3 regions of the Anaerostipes stercorihominis genome follow, and region 3 is predicted to be linked to each of the others. Evidence: predicted binding sites of a transcription regulator. Region 3 holds the regulator's gene; each other region holds the start of a gene.
What was found. The regulator NrdR, encoded in region 3, represses ribonucleotide reductase genes. The targets are predictions, from matches to a motif close to CACAANATNTTGTG.
Positions count from the first base shown of each region.

Region 1: nrdD (anaerobic ribonucleoside-triphosphate reductase) is a predicted target of NrdR. The motif match lies at 2,618-2,631, and genes of this name have one in related genera.
Region 2: nrdD (anaerobic ribonucleoside-triphosphate reductase) is a predicted target of NrdR. The motif match lies at 1,868-1,881, and genes of this name have one in related genera.

Region 1 covers NZ_BAAJCL010000003.1:99,516-104,089, reverse strand. Annotated here, with positions in the region: gene AC27EF_RS04390 (spore germination protein) at 1-989, shown strand, start outside; gene AC27EF_RS04385 (GerAB/ArcD/ProY family transporter) at 979-2,028, shown strand; gene AC27EF_RS04380 (Ger(x)C family spore germination protein) at 2,015-2,551, shown strand; gene nrdD (anaerobic ribonucleoside-triphosphate reductase) at 2,676-4,574, shown strand, end outside.
Region 2 covers NZ_BAAJCL010000002.1:299,521-304,094, reverse strand. Annotated here, with positions in the region: gene nrdD (anaerobic ribonucleoside-triphosphate reductase) at 1-1,733, opposite strand, end outside; gene AC27EF_RS03550 (manganese efflux pump MntP) at 1,940-2,500, opposite strand; gene AC27EF_RS03545 (HlyC/CorC family transporter) at 2,654-3,934, shown strand; gene AC27EF_RS03540 (hypothetical protein) at 4,056-4,262, opposite strand; gene AC27EF_RS03535 (phosphoribosylformylglycinamidine synthase) at 4,308-4,574, opposite strand, start outside.
Region 3 covers NZ_BAAJCL010000001.1:137,733-142,306, forward strand. Annotated here, with positions in the region: gene dprA (DNA-processing protein DprA) at 1-513, opposite strand, end outside; gene AC27EF_RS00675 (YifB family Mg chelatase-like AAA ATPase) at 503-2,059, opposite strand; gene nrdR (transcriptional regulator NrdR) at 2,131-2,580, opposite strand; gene AC27EF_RS00685 (YlmC/YmxH family sporulation protein) at 2,652-2,900, opposite strand; gene AC27EF_RS00690 (RnfABCDGE type electron transport complex subunit B) at 3,000-3,809, opposite strand; gene rsxA (electron transport complex subunit RsxA) at 3,822-4,397, opposite strand; gene rsxE (electron transport complex subunit RsxE) at 4,400-4,574, opposite strand, start outside.

The DNA of each region.
Region 1 (4,574 bases), on a different contig from region 3:
TACAAAAGCAGGTGGGGACCAGGAGCAAGACAGATTACGCACTGATGTATATAGAGGATCTTGTAAAAGAGGATGTGTTAAAAACCATTCAGAAGCAGCTGGACAAAATCTGTGTGGATGGGGTGTTTGACAGTGGAATGCTGCAGCAGTTTTTAGAGAGGAACAGCAAAACGCCATTTCCCATTTACCAGCTGACCCAGAGACCGGATAAAACGGCTTCCGCTCTGATGGAAGGCAGAATTGCCGTTGTTGTGGATAATTCTCCGATGGTCTTATTGCTTCCGGTGACAATGAATGTTTTTTTTCAGGCAAGTGATGATTACTATAATCGATGGGAGACGGCAACGTTTGCAAGAATTTTGAGATATTTTGCCGCGTTTCTTGCAGTAGGGCTTCCCGGATTTTATGTGGCAATTGCCAGTTTCCATCCTGAAGTTTTGCCAACGTCTTTTCTTCTGGCACTGATTTCTGCAAGAGGGGGGGTTCCTTTTCCCGTTGTCGTGGAAGTTCTGTTGATGGAATTGTCCTTTGAACTGTTGAGAGAAGCCGGGATTCGTCTCCCGGGGCAGCTGGGGGGAACCATCGGTGTTGTTGGAGGATTAATTGTAGGACAGGCGGCAGTGGACGCTCACCTGGTCAGTACAATTGTTGTGATCGTTGTGGCGCTAACTGCCATTGCCACATTTTCCATTCCCAATGAGATTTTTAACAGTGCGTTTCGGCTGATGAAATTTTTTCTGATTCTGATGTGTGCAGTTTGGGGATTGTATGGGTTCTTTTTGGGATTTCTGGGAGTGTTCATTCATCTGTTCTGTCTGGAAAATTATGGGGTTCCCTATATGTATCCGGCAGCAAGCCAAGGGAGAGAGAAAAAAACAGGATTTCAGGATTTTGTAATACGAGCTCCTCTGCAGACTATGAAATACCGTCCGGAATTTACTAAGAAAGGGGCAAGAATCCGGCAAAAGGAGGAACGGGATGAAAACTAATTTGCAAAAAATTACGCAAAGGCAGGGCAATCGTATATTTATTTTGGAGACATTCTCTGCGGCGGCAATGTTTCTGCCGCAGATTGCTCTGCAGGGTGCTTATGGATGCGGTCTGATTACAGTTATAACGGCTTGTATTCTGGCGGGAGGGTATCTTTTGGTGACTGCAAAGACCGCAAAAGGAATTTCCGTAGAACAAGTATTAAGAAAGTATCCGTGGGTAACGTTTTTTTATTACCTTCGATTTTGGATTAACGCAGCATTTTTTTATATGTGCATTGTCTCTTTGGCTCGACAGTATCTTATGCCGGGAAGATCCGGATATCTGATCGGGCTGCCGTTGGTACTTCTGGCTTATCAGATGAATCGTGGAGGCCTTGGCAAACGGGGGCGTGTCATGGAGGGGATTTTCTGGTTTGTCCTTCTTCCCGTAATTTTTGTTTTATTATTAAGCGTGGGAAATTTATCGTTGGATCAGCTTGTCATTGACCAGTGGGATTGGAAAATGTGGATGCAGGGGAGTTTTCTTTTGCTGGCGCTGCTGCACCCCATTGAATTGGTTTGGTTTTACCGTGGAGATATGAGACAGGGAGACATGAAATTAGGCTCTCTTTTTGGTCTGACCATTTTATTTGTGGGTATTTTTGTTGTGACGGTGGGCTCACTGGGAAGAAAGCTGACGTTATTTGACGAGAATCCGGTAATGTCTATGGCTCAGGGAGCCGCAATGCCGGGAGGCTTAATGGCGCGGCTGGATATTTTTTTAATTGCATTTTGGATTGTAGGCGTCTTTTGTGTTTTTAGCGGGTATTTATTTTATGCCAATGAGAGTGTAAAACATGCGTTTCCCAAGGGGAGAATCGTTGGTGTTATTTTATCCTACGGAGGTATTTTTGCACTGACAAAATGGCTGGCAGAAAGCCGAGAACTGTTTCATCAATATTTTTATCCGTTGATCTATGGAAATCTGGCGGCAGGGCTGATACTTCCGATTACTTTATTTTGGCTTGTGAGAAGGAGGAACCATGGGAACGCTTAGGAAAATTACAGCAGGGATTCTTGTGATGATTTTGGCGATTGGCGCATCCGGCTGCAAAAAGCAGCCGGATATTGAGGACAGCTGCTTTATCTTGGCGATGGGATTTGAAAAAATCAATCAAAAAAAGTATTTAATACGCTATTCTTATGCAGACTTTGATGGGGAGGGAAGCAATATGGGAACGAAGGTTCCTTCCAAATCCATTACATTTCTGGCAGATTCCCTGAAGGACGCAAATCGGCTTTGGCAGAAATATCAGGCAAAACAGTTAAATTTCGGACATTTAAAGGTAGTGGTTTTCGGAAATAATCAGACAGACTGGAAGATTGTACAGGAATTGCTGCGATATCCTCATATTGCAAAATCCGTGTTTGTATTAAAAACGAAAAAAGAAATACAGGAAGTATTTTCCAGAGAAAAAAATCTTCCGATCTCTTTTGGGGAATATATGGCGCAAACCATTGAAAATTCGGAGAAAATCAGAGAACCAAAGAATCTTACTCTGGGAAGAATCATGTATTGACTTCCGGTGCGGTCGATGATAGTATTGAAATACTAACAGGATCTTGTAGATAAAACAGTGATCATACACTATATATTGTATGATACGACGGATCAGAGAACGAGCGGGAAGGAAAGGAAATTGTATGATTCGAGTGATAAAAAAAGATGGAACAAGAGAAGATTTTAATGTACAAAAGGTTGTGGTAGCGGTGAACAAATCGGCGTACCGCGCTCTTGTAACATTCACAGAGGAAGAACTTGATTTTATTTGTCAATTTGTGACAGAGAAGGTAAATCGCATGCAGAAAGAGGAAGTTACGATTTCCGATATGCATAATGTGGTAGAAAGAGCCCTGGAACAGACCAATCCACTGGTTGCAAAAAGTTATAGAGATTACCGCAATTATAAGCAGGATTTCGTACAGATGCTGGATGAGGTGTATAAAAAGAGTCAATCCATTATGTACATTGGAGATAAAGAGAACAGCAATACGGACAGTGCGTTGGTATCCACAAAAAGAAGTCTCATTTTTAATGAGCTGAACAAAGAATTGTATAAGAAATTTTTTCTGACCACAGAAGAAATTCAGGCGTGCAGGGACGGTTATATTTACATCCATGATATGTCTGCGAGAAGAGACACAATGAATTGCTGTCTGTTCAATGTGGAGGAAGTTTTAAAAGGCGGCTTTGAGATGGGAAATCTCTGGTATAATGAGCCCAAAACACTGGACGTTGCGTTTGATGTGATTGGAGATATTGTACTGAGTGCGGCAAGTCAGCAATACGGCGGGTTTACTGTGCCGAATATTGAATTGATTTTAGAACCGTATGCGGAAAAATCTTATCAGAGATCCAAAGAGCGCTATGAGGCAATGGGATTGGAAAAAGAACGGGCGGACGAGGAAGCCCTGAAGGACGTGGAGCGGGAATTTACGCAGGGATTTCAGGGGCTTGAATATAAGTTTAACAGTGTATCGTCAAGCCGCGGAGATTATCCGTTTATAACAATGACGGCAGGTACGGGAACCGGCAGATTTGCAAAAATGGCTTCCATTGCTCTGCTGGATGTGCGCAGAAAAGGTCAGGGAAAAGAAGGACATAGAAAACCGGTTTTGTTTCCGAAAATTGTATTTTTATATGATGAGAAGCTTCATGGACCGGGCGGAGAACTGGAAGACGTATTTGAGGCGGGTATCCGCTGTTCCAGAAAGACGATGTACCCGGACTGGCTGAGCCTGACAGGGGAAGGATACATTGCAGATATGTACAAAAGATATGGAAAGATTATCAGCCCGATGGGATGCCGCGCTTTTCTGTCTCCATGGTATGAAAACGGAGGAATGAAGCCGGCAGATGAGGACGATGTTCCGGTATTTGTGGGACGTTTTAATATCGGGGCGGTCAGTTTGCATCTTCCGATGATTTATGCAAAGTCAAAGCAGGAAAACAGAGATTTTCACGAGGTTTTGGATTATTATTTAAATCTGATTCGCCAGCTTCACATTCGTACCTATGAGTATCTGGGAGAGATGAAAGCTTCTACCAATCCTCTGGCATATTGCGAGGGAGGTTTTTTCGGAGGACATTTAAATCTGCAGGATAAAATTAAACCTCTTTTGAAAACGGCAACAGCGTCCTTTGGAATTACAGCGCTCAATGAACTTCAGCAGCTTTATAACCATAAATCTTTGTCGGAAGATGGGGAGTTTGCTCTGGAAACCTTACGCTATATTAATGAAAAGGTTGCGCAGTTTAAGGAAGAAGACGGGAATCTTTATGCGATTTACGGAACGCCGGCAGAGAATCTATGCGGCTTACAGGTAAAACAGTTCCGAAAAAAATATGGAATTGTGGAAAACGTATCCGACCGTGAATATGTCAGCAATTCCTTTCACTGCCATGTGACAGAGGATATCACTCCGATTGAAAAACAAAATCTGGAAGGAAGATTTTGGGAACTTTGCAACGGAGGAAAGATTCAGTATGTAAAGTATCCGATTGATTATAATGAACAGGCGGTAAAAACTTTGGTGCGCCGG
Region 2 (4,574 bases), on a different contig from region 3:
TGAAGGCATTTTGCAAATTTGTAGGTTGTAGATTCCATCGGAGTTCCATAAACAGAATAACTGATATTTTCTTCTGCTTTCCACTGGGCGCACTTATCATTTAGCTTCTGCATCACCTGCAGTGCAAATTCTTTTCCTTCCGGTGATGTATGAGATTTTCCGGTCATTCGGACACACATTTCGTAAAGTCCCGCATATCCAAGAGAAATCGTAGAATACCCGTTATAGAGAAGCTTGTCGATGGTCTCTCCTTTTTTCAGTCTTGCCAGCGCCCCATGCTGCCAGAGAATCGGCGCCACATCCGACACGGTTCCCAACAATCTTTCATGACGGCATCTCAATGCCCGGTGACAAAGTTCCAGACGTTCCTCTAAAATTTCCCAGAATTTTTTCATATCGCCTTCGGAACTGCATGCCGCATCGACCAGATTAATGGTGACCACTCCCTGATTAAACCGTCCATAGAATTTATGACTTCCATCAGGATTTCTCTGAGAATCTTCCACGGTCAAAAAGGAACGACAGCCCATACAGGTATAAACTTCCCCCTGTTTCAGAGAGCGCATTACCTTTGCAGATATATAATCCGGCACCATTCGTTTTGCCGTACATTTTGCAGCCAGTTCTGTTAAATGCCAGTATGGTGCATCCTGCGTCACATTATCCTCATCCAGAACATAAATCAATTTCGGAAATGCCGGAGTAATCCAGACACCTTTTTCGTTTTTCACTCCCTGAATTCTTTGCTTTAATACCTCTTCAATGACCAGCGCAAGATCTTCTCTGGTTCTTCCCTTGGGTACCTCATCCAAATACATAAAAACAGTAACAAACGGGGCCTGACCATTGCATGTCATCAGCGTCACAAGCTGATATTGGATCGTCTGAATTCCCTGTTTTATCTCATCATGAAGTCTCATCTCTGTAATTTGATCAATCAGAGCCTCATCCATGGATTCATTGGTTGCCTTCCGTTCCCGAATCACATTTTGACGAAGCTTTTTTCGGCTGACATCTACAAAAGGCGCCAAATGCGCCAGAGTAAAGGACTGTCCGCCGTACTGATTGCTGGCAACCTGTGCCACGATCTGCGTTGTAACATTACATGCAGTAAAAAATGAATGCGGCTTTTCAATCATCGTCTCACTGATTACCGTTCCATTTTGAAGCATATCCTCCAGATTAATCAGATCGCAATTATGCTCCTTCTGAGCAAAATAGTCCGAATCATGAAAATGAATGATGCCTTCTTCATGTGCTTTGATGATCTCGTCGGGAAGAAGAACTCTCTTGGTTAAATCTTTACTGACCTCTCCTGCCATATAATCCCGCTGTGTTGAATTGATCACCGGATTCTTATTGGAGTTTTCCTGATTCACTTCCTCATTAATATTCTCGAGAAGCGATAAGATCCCATCATCTGTTGTATTGGATTTTCTCTTCAGCTCCCGTTTATAACGATATCTCACATATTTCTGCGCAACTTCATAGCCTCGCATCTCCATGATCCCGGTCTCAACCATATTTTGAATATCTTCTACATTCACTGCATGAGATGATTTCTGCACCTGGTCTGCCACATTATCCGCCACAGCAATGATCTGATAATCATTCATCTGATGAATCTTCGGCACTTCTTTATTCGCTTTTGTCACAGCATTGATGATCTTTTCTAAATCAAAATCCACTTCTTCCCCATTGCGTTTAATGATTCTTGTCCTTACTTCCTTCATGGCATCTCCCTTATCTCTGTTATTTTTATATTTAATGCGCTGACCAGTCTTATATCTCAGATTGACGGCCCTCTGACCGCTCCCTTCCAGCCGCGCACAATGAATACTAAATGTTGATATACTTTTATGTAAAACACTATATCTTGTGTTTCCTTCTCCTATCTTACACCGTTTTCACGGAAAATGGAAGAGGAACTTTACGAAAATCAAAAAATCCCAAGATGTTCCAAAAGAATCTTAATGCCCAGAAGTATCAGTAAAATGCCCCCTGCAAGCTCTGCCTTGGACTTATATTTTGTTCCGAAAACATTTCCTATCTTTGTTCCGCAGGCAGACAAGACGAAAGTGCAGATTCCGATGATCGTTGCTGCTGAAAAGATTTCCACATCCAAAAATGCGAATGTAATTCCCACTGCCAATGCATCAATACTGGTTGCAACCGCCAGCAAAAACATTTCTTTGACTGCCAGGGAAGCGTCCTGACATTCTTCTTCCTCTTCACATCCCTCTTTCACCATATTCAGTCCTATCAGTCCAAGCAAAATAAATGCAATCCAATGGTCTACCGATGTGATCTGTGCCTTGAACCGTGTTCCCAAAAAATATCCCAGAATCGGCATCAATGCCTGAAATCCGCCAAACCAGAGACCTACGGTCAAAGCTTTTCCAATTTCTGCCCGCTTCATTGCCAGTCCTTTGCAAATGGATACCGCAAAAGCATCCATCGACAATCCAATTGCTAAAATCAGTAACATCAACAAATTCATAGCCATTCTCCTCTTCACGTTTAAAGTCTCCTATCTGATATATCACAGAACGGTCCTGTTGGCAACCAAAACCTTGACACATGATGTATTCTTTCGTAAAATAAATTTAATTGTATCTGAAAACAAACTTACAAATTTAGGAGGGATTTTACTTTGGACCCCAGCGTCATATTTCATTTAGTTGCGATTATTATTTTACTTTCATTATCTGCTTATTTTTCCTCTGCTGAAACTTCGTTAACGACGGTAAACCAGCACGCGGTGCGCGCCATGGCAGAGGACGGAAACAAAAAAGCGGAGATTGTGTTAAAGCTTATTGAGAATCCAAGTCAGATGCTTTCCAGCATTCTTGTGGGAAATAACCTTGTAAATATTTCCGTGACATCTCTTTCCACAACTCTGGCAATCAAAATTTTCGGAAGTATGGGAGCCGGAATTGCCACAGGTGTTATGACTGTTTTGGTTTTGATTTTCGGTGAAATCACGCCAAAAACTTATGCAACAATTAATAATACAAAACTTGCGCTGAATTATGCCACGAGCATTTACGTTGTCACAAAACTTTTTACACCCATTGTATTTTTGATTAATAAAATGTCAACTGCACTCTTAATGATTCTCCGTATTGATTCAAAGCAATCCAAGAGAGTTATGACGGAGCGGGAGCTTCGTACCATTGTCGATGTCAGCCATGAGGATGGCGTCATTGAGGACGAAGAAAAGAATATGCTGAACAATGTCTTTGATTTTAAGGACTCTATCGCAAAGGATATTATGATCCCCCGCATTGACGTATCCTTCGTGTCGGTTGACGCTGCTTATGAAGAAGTGCTGGATGTATTCCGCGAAGCAGGTTTTTCCAGACTTCCTGTTTATGAAGGAAGCAAGGATCATGTCATTGGAATTGTTTACTTTAAAGATGTATATTTTTACCGTTCCAAGCATCGGGGTGAGAGTTTCCATCTCAATGAGGTCATCCGAAAACCGTTTTTTACCTATGAGACACAAAAGGTTTCCAGCCTGCTGGCTCAAATGCGTGAAAAATCTGTAAGCTTCTCCATTGTCCTTGATGAATACGGCGTCACTGCCGGTCTCATTACTCTGGAAGATATTGTGGAAGAAATTTTCGGAGAGCTTCGTGATGAGTACGATGAGTCCGAAGAAGAAACCTTTCAGGAGTTGGAGGATGGCTCTTATCTTGCTGCCGCATCCATTAAATTAGATGATCTTGACGATCTGCTGGATACCGATATCGACTCAAAAGACTACGATTCTCTTGGCGGTTATATTATTGAGTTGCTGGATCATCTGCCGGAAGAAGGTGAGGTGGCAGAGGATGACCACTTTATTTTCCATGTTCAAGCGGTAGAAAAAAATAGAATCGAAACAATTCACATTGTCCGAAAAGAACCTGTGACCGACGATCTGTCATAGGTCAAGAACAAAGCGGAGCGTTTTTGTAAGATAGGAAGGTCAGAACTTTCCTAATCTTACAGAAAACCGCCGGTGAAATCACATGATTTTCACCGGCGGTTTTCTTTGTCTCTCTCGACTTTTAATGATTTTTCGTTTCATCTTCCTCTGGCAAAACAGGAGGTTTATACGGATATAAATCCATATATGCCTCATCCTCATAATCTGTGGCAGGTTCCACCCGAATCAGTCCGGTACAATCTGCCGCAGAACATACATTGCACATATCAAAGATATTTTCGTCAATTTCTTCGTTGGTTAATTCTCTTTTTTGTTTCTTATCTTCCATAACCATCAGCCTCCTTTTTTATAGTATGGCTGATTTTCTTTGGAATTATTTAAAATACTCGACTCCGGATTCAAAAATTTTCTGATCCTTCTGACCGGCAATATTGATTCCCACATAATCATCCCGACGCTCAGAGTGTCCCATTTTTCCAAGCACTCTTCCATCCGGGCTGGTGATTCCTTCGATTGCATGATAAGACCCATTCGGGTTGAAGTCTTCATTCATCGTCGGATCTCCGCTTAAATCTACGTACTGCGTAGCCACCTGTCCGTTTTCAAACAATTTCTGAATGACATCTTCATCTGCCACAAA
Region 3 (4,574 bases):
CCCGAGAACACCAACAGCACTTTCCTTCATATCCGCGATTTCCCGGTGTGCTGATCCATCAATCCCCTTTGCCAGACCACTAACAATCTGCACTCCGTTTTTTGCCAACTCTCTCGCGAATATTCGGGAAATTTCCATTCCATAAACTGTAGAATTTCTTGATCCTACAATTGCAATCGCCAGCGCTTTCTCTCTATAGGGCCGCCCCTTTTGAAAGATTCCAAACGGAAAATCATAAAGTTTTTTAAGTCGTCTGGGATAACCAGCTTCTTTATAAGTATAAAAATGAATTTGTTGTTTTTGAAGATCTTCATAGGATTTTTGAATACGGTCTTCATCTTTCCATTGAGAAAATCTTTTCAATTCCTGTTTTGTAAACTTTTCTTCGATTCCACTGGGGTTAAGATGAAACAGTTCTTTCGGATGCCCCAACAGATGCATCCATCGCTTTTGTTTTTTCAAAGGCAGGCACAATTTCGCACAAAACCAATACCAATAAAGCTTATCCTCCATATTCCAACACCTCTTTTATAAAATCAGCATTTCGGAAGGTCATAGCCTCCATTAAATAAATTGGAAGAATCTTTGTTTGATGTTCCATAACTGCAATTGTCATTGCAACTCTTCTAATTTTATCGGCTCCTCGTCTTGTAATTTTCCCCATATCATATGCCGCATTCAGAAAATTGATGCCTTCCTCTTCCATTGGACAATATACATCCATATGCTGCGGCAAAACTTCGCCAAAATACTGATATCCGCTGCCTGCCAAAAGCTTCTGCTCCATTGCTATGGATTCTTCCATCCGACTTTTCATCTGTTTTGAAGTCTCTGCCGCAGTCTCTCGCTCCTTATAAATCTCAGACAAAATCTTTGTATCATCCCTTTGCTCTTTCACTCCGAGAATCAAATCAAAACGGTCCACAAGGGGGCCTGATAATTTTTTTAAATATCGTTTCTTTTCATAATAACTGCATCGGCACTTTCCATCCTCCAGCGCATAGCCACAAGGACATGGATTCATGGCTGCAATCAGCAAAAAATCCGCCGGAAAAATTATTTGCGATCCCGCTCGATGAAGCTCCAATTGCTTTTCCTCCAGCGGAATCCGAAGCCCTTCCAAACATTCCGTCCGAAAATCTATAAGCTCGTCCATAAACATAATTCCATGATGTGCCAGGGTAATTTCTCCGGCTCCGGGAATCTTTCCGCCACCAAGCAGTGCTGCCCTCGTAATCGTAGAATGCGGTGTGCGAAAGGGCGGTCTTGGGTCCATAAGGTGTCTGGAAATACCGGAAGCATCATAAATACTTTGAACTTCCAGCCGGTGTTCTGCTGACAACTCCGGAAGAATCGTGGGGATTCGTTTTACCGCCATGCTTTTCCCTGATCCGGGCGCCCCTGCGATCAATAGATGATGACGTCCTGTTATCGCAATTTCAATGGAGCGTTTCAGATGCTCCATTCCTTTCAGATCAGCAAAATCTTCCTCTCTTTGGTCCCATTGAAATTTCTGTGGAAAGATCTTTGATTTTTTGCGAAATGTGCCGCCAAAATAGTTCAGAACATCTTCCAGGTGATCCATAAAAACAATTTCCACTCCTTTCATAGCTTCTAAGGACTTGCGATCCTCCTCCGCCACAAAAAAACGATGGATTCCCTGTTTTCTTGCTGACAAAATAATCGGCAGACAATTTCCTACCCCTCGAATTCTCCCGTCCAATCCCAATTCTCCGAGAATACATATTTCCTGAAGCTGATCTGACGGAATCATCCCAAGACACCCTAAAAAAGCCGCAGCAATGGCAAAGTCAAAGGCAGTTCCGCTTTTCCGAATTTTTGCCGGGGATAAATTGACTGTAATCTTCATAGACGGCAAAGGATGTCCAATGGAACGCAGGGCAGATGCAACCCGTTCCTTTGCTTCCATAGATTCTTTTGACAAATAGCCCACCATAGAGAAATATGGCAGGCCATTTCTGATTTGAACTTCTACATGAATTAGCTGACCGGTAACGCCGAAGACGATACCGCTGATTACCTCTTGATACACGATCATTCACTCCTTCCGCGACGAAAGGTTTCCCAAAATGATAGTATTATCTTATCATAATTGTAATTTTTTTACAATTATTTCAACAATTTTTTTAATTCATTCATAAAAGTATTTACATCTTTAAATTCTCGATAGATTGCGGCAAAACGTACATAGGCAACTTCATCTAATTCCTTTAATTTATCCATCACAATCTCACCGATCAAAGATGTCTCTACCTCCCGTTTGCCCAGATTAAAAATCTTTGTCTCAATCTCGTCCACCGATTTTTCAATTTGATCCATTGAGATCGGCAATTTATGACAGGATTGTACAATTCCATGCCGAATTTTGTTGCGGTTATATAATTGTCTCGTTTTATCTTTCTTGATCACACTTAACGGCTCTGTCTCAATTTTCTCATAAGTTGTAAACCGTTTGCTGCAGTCATCACACTGCCTCCGCCGGCGAATGGCATTATTGTCTTCAGCCGGTCTCGAGTCAACAACTCTGGAATTCTCACTTCCACAGTATGGACATTTCATTTTCTTCTGTTACCTCCGTTTTTTTCTGCTTGCAGTATAACATTTTTTAGAATCAATGAAAAGACTTTCTTCTATTTCAGACATTCTTTTTCATTGATATCCACCAAAACGGCATCTCTCCCAATTCGCACCACACATTTATAAGGAATCTTATAAATCTGATTTTTCCCGAAACAATTGAGCATCTTCGTTGCTCTCGGAACCAAAAGATAACAAATTAATCCCGTTTTCACCTCGAAGTCAAGATCAATGACAAAACCTAATTTTTCTCCGGTGTTGCAGTTTATAACATCCTTCTGTCTCAATTCAAGAAATTTCATAAAAATATCCTTTTTTCTGTTATATTCTATTTCCCTGAAAATTATGCGAAAAGGCAGGAGCAAACATTTGCTTTGCTCCTGCCTTTGCGTTTCGACAACTTATGAATTTTCTTTTTTCCCTGTAATAATTCCTTTTGGACATTTGTTCGCGCATAATCCGCAACCCACACATTTATCATAATCAATCTGAGCAATGTTATTTTCCACGGTAATGGCTCCAAGCTTACAAGCCTTCTCACAGGCACGACATCCAATACATCCGGCTTTGCAGACAGACATTACGGCTTTTCCAAAATCTTTGGAATTACACTGAACCTTACATTTTTTATCATATGGCACTAATTCAATCAATCCCTTTGGACAAATATCTACACATTTTCCGCAGGCTACACATGCCTCCTGATCAACGCAGGCAATGCCGTTTATAATCTCAATAGCGTCTTCCGGACAAACATTGGCACAACTCCCAAATCCCATACAGCCGTACTCACAGCCCTTTGGTCCCGCACCCGGCACATTCACCGCTTCAACACAGCTGAGAGCTCCGTCGTACTGATATTTATCCGCTGCTTTCTCACAGGTTCCCGCACATTTTACAAACGCAACCTGTTTCACAAAATCTCCTGCTTCTACACCCATAATAGCGCTGATTTTCTCCGCCACCGGCGCACCTCCCACCGGACATGCATTTACCGGTGCATCGCCTGCCGCAATTGCCGCTGCAAGTCCGTCACAGCCTGCAAATCCGCAGCCTCCGCAGTTATTTCCCGGAAGTTCGGCTCTGACAGCGACTTCTTTTTCATCAACCGGAACCTTAAACTTCTCAGATGCAATTCCAAGCAAAACTGCAATGACCAATCCGGTTCCTCCAACGATCACGGCCGCAAGAATAATTGCTGTTATATCCATTCTTACTACCTCCTATATAATTCCTGAGAATCCAAAAAAGGCAATTGCCATCAGCCCCGCAGTAACAAGAGTGATCGGCATTCCCTGAAAGGATTCCGGAATATTATTGTGTTCATTTCTCTCACGAATTCCTGCCAGAATCACAATGGCAATGGTAAATCCGACTGAAATACCAATTCCGTTTACAATACTGGCTGCAAATCCATAATCATTCTGAACGTTTGTCAAAGCAACTCCAAGTACCGCACAGTTTGTTGTAATCAGCGGAAGATATACTCCCAAAGCTTCATAAAGTGACGGCATAGATTTTTTTAACACCAGCTCTACAAACTGTACCAGTGCAGCAATAACCAGAATGAAAACAATGGTCTGCAAATATTCCAGATTCGTTGGTATTAAAATAAAGGAATAAATTAAATTCGTTACAGCAGATGCAATGGTAATAACGAAAATAACCGCTACTCCCATCCCCGCGGCAGTGTCTACTTTTTTTGAGACTCCAAGGAATGGACATAATCCCAGGAACTGGCTCAATACAACGTTATTTACCAGGGCTGAACCGATAGCAATTAACAATAAATCTTTCATTTCTATCTTCCCCCTTCTTTTTCTTGTTTCATATCTGCATCAAGATTGAAAAATCTGGTACCGCAGGCATGGTTTCCACAGGATGCACAATCTCCGCATCCGGCAGACGGATGTACCGGCAGACCCTTTTTTCTCTTTTTATTTCTAATTTTATTCTGTGCGGCAATCAGGCATGCC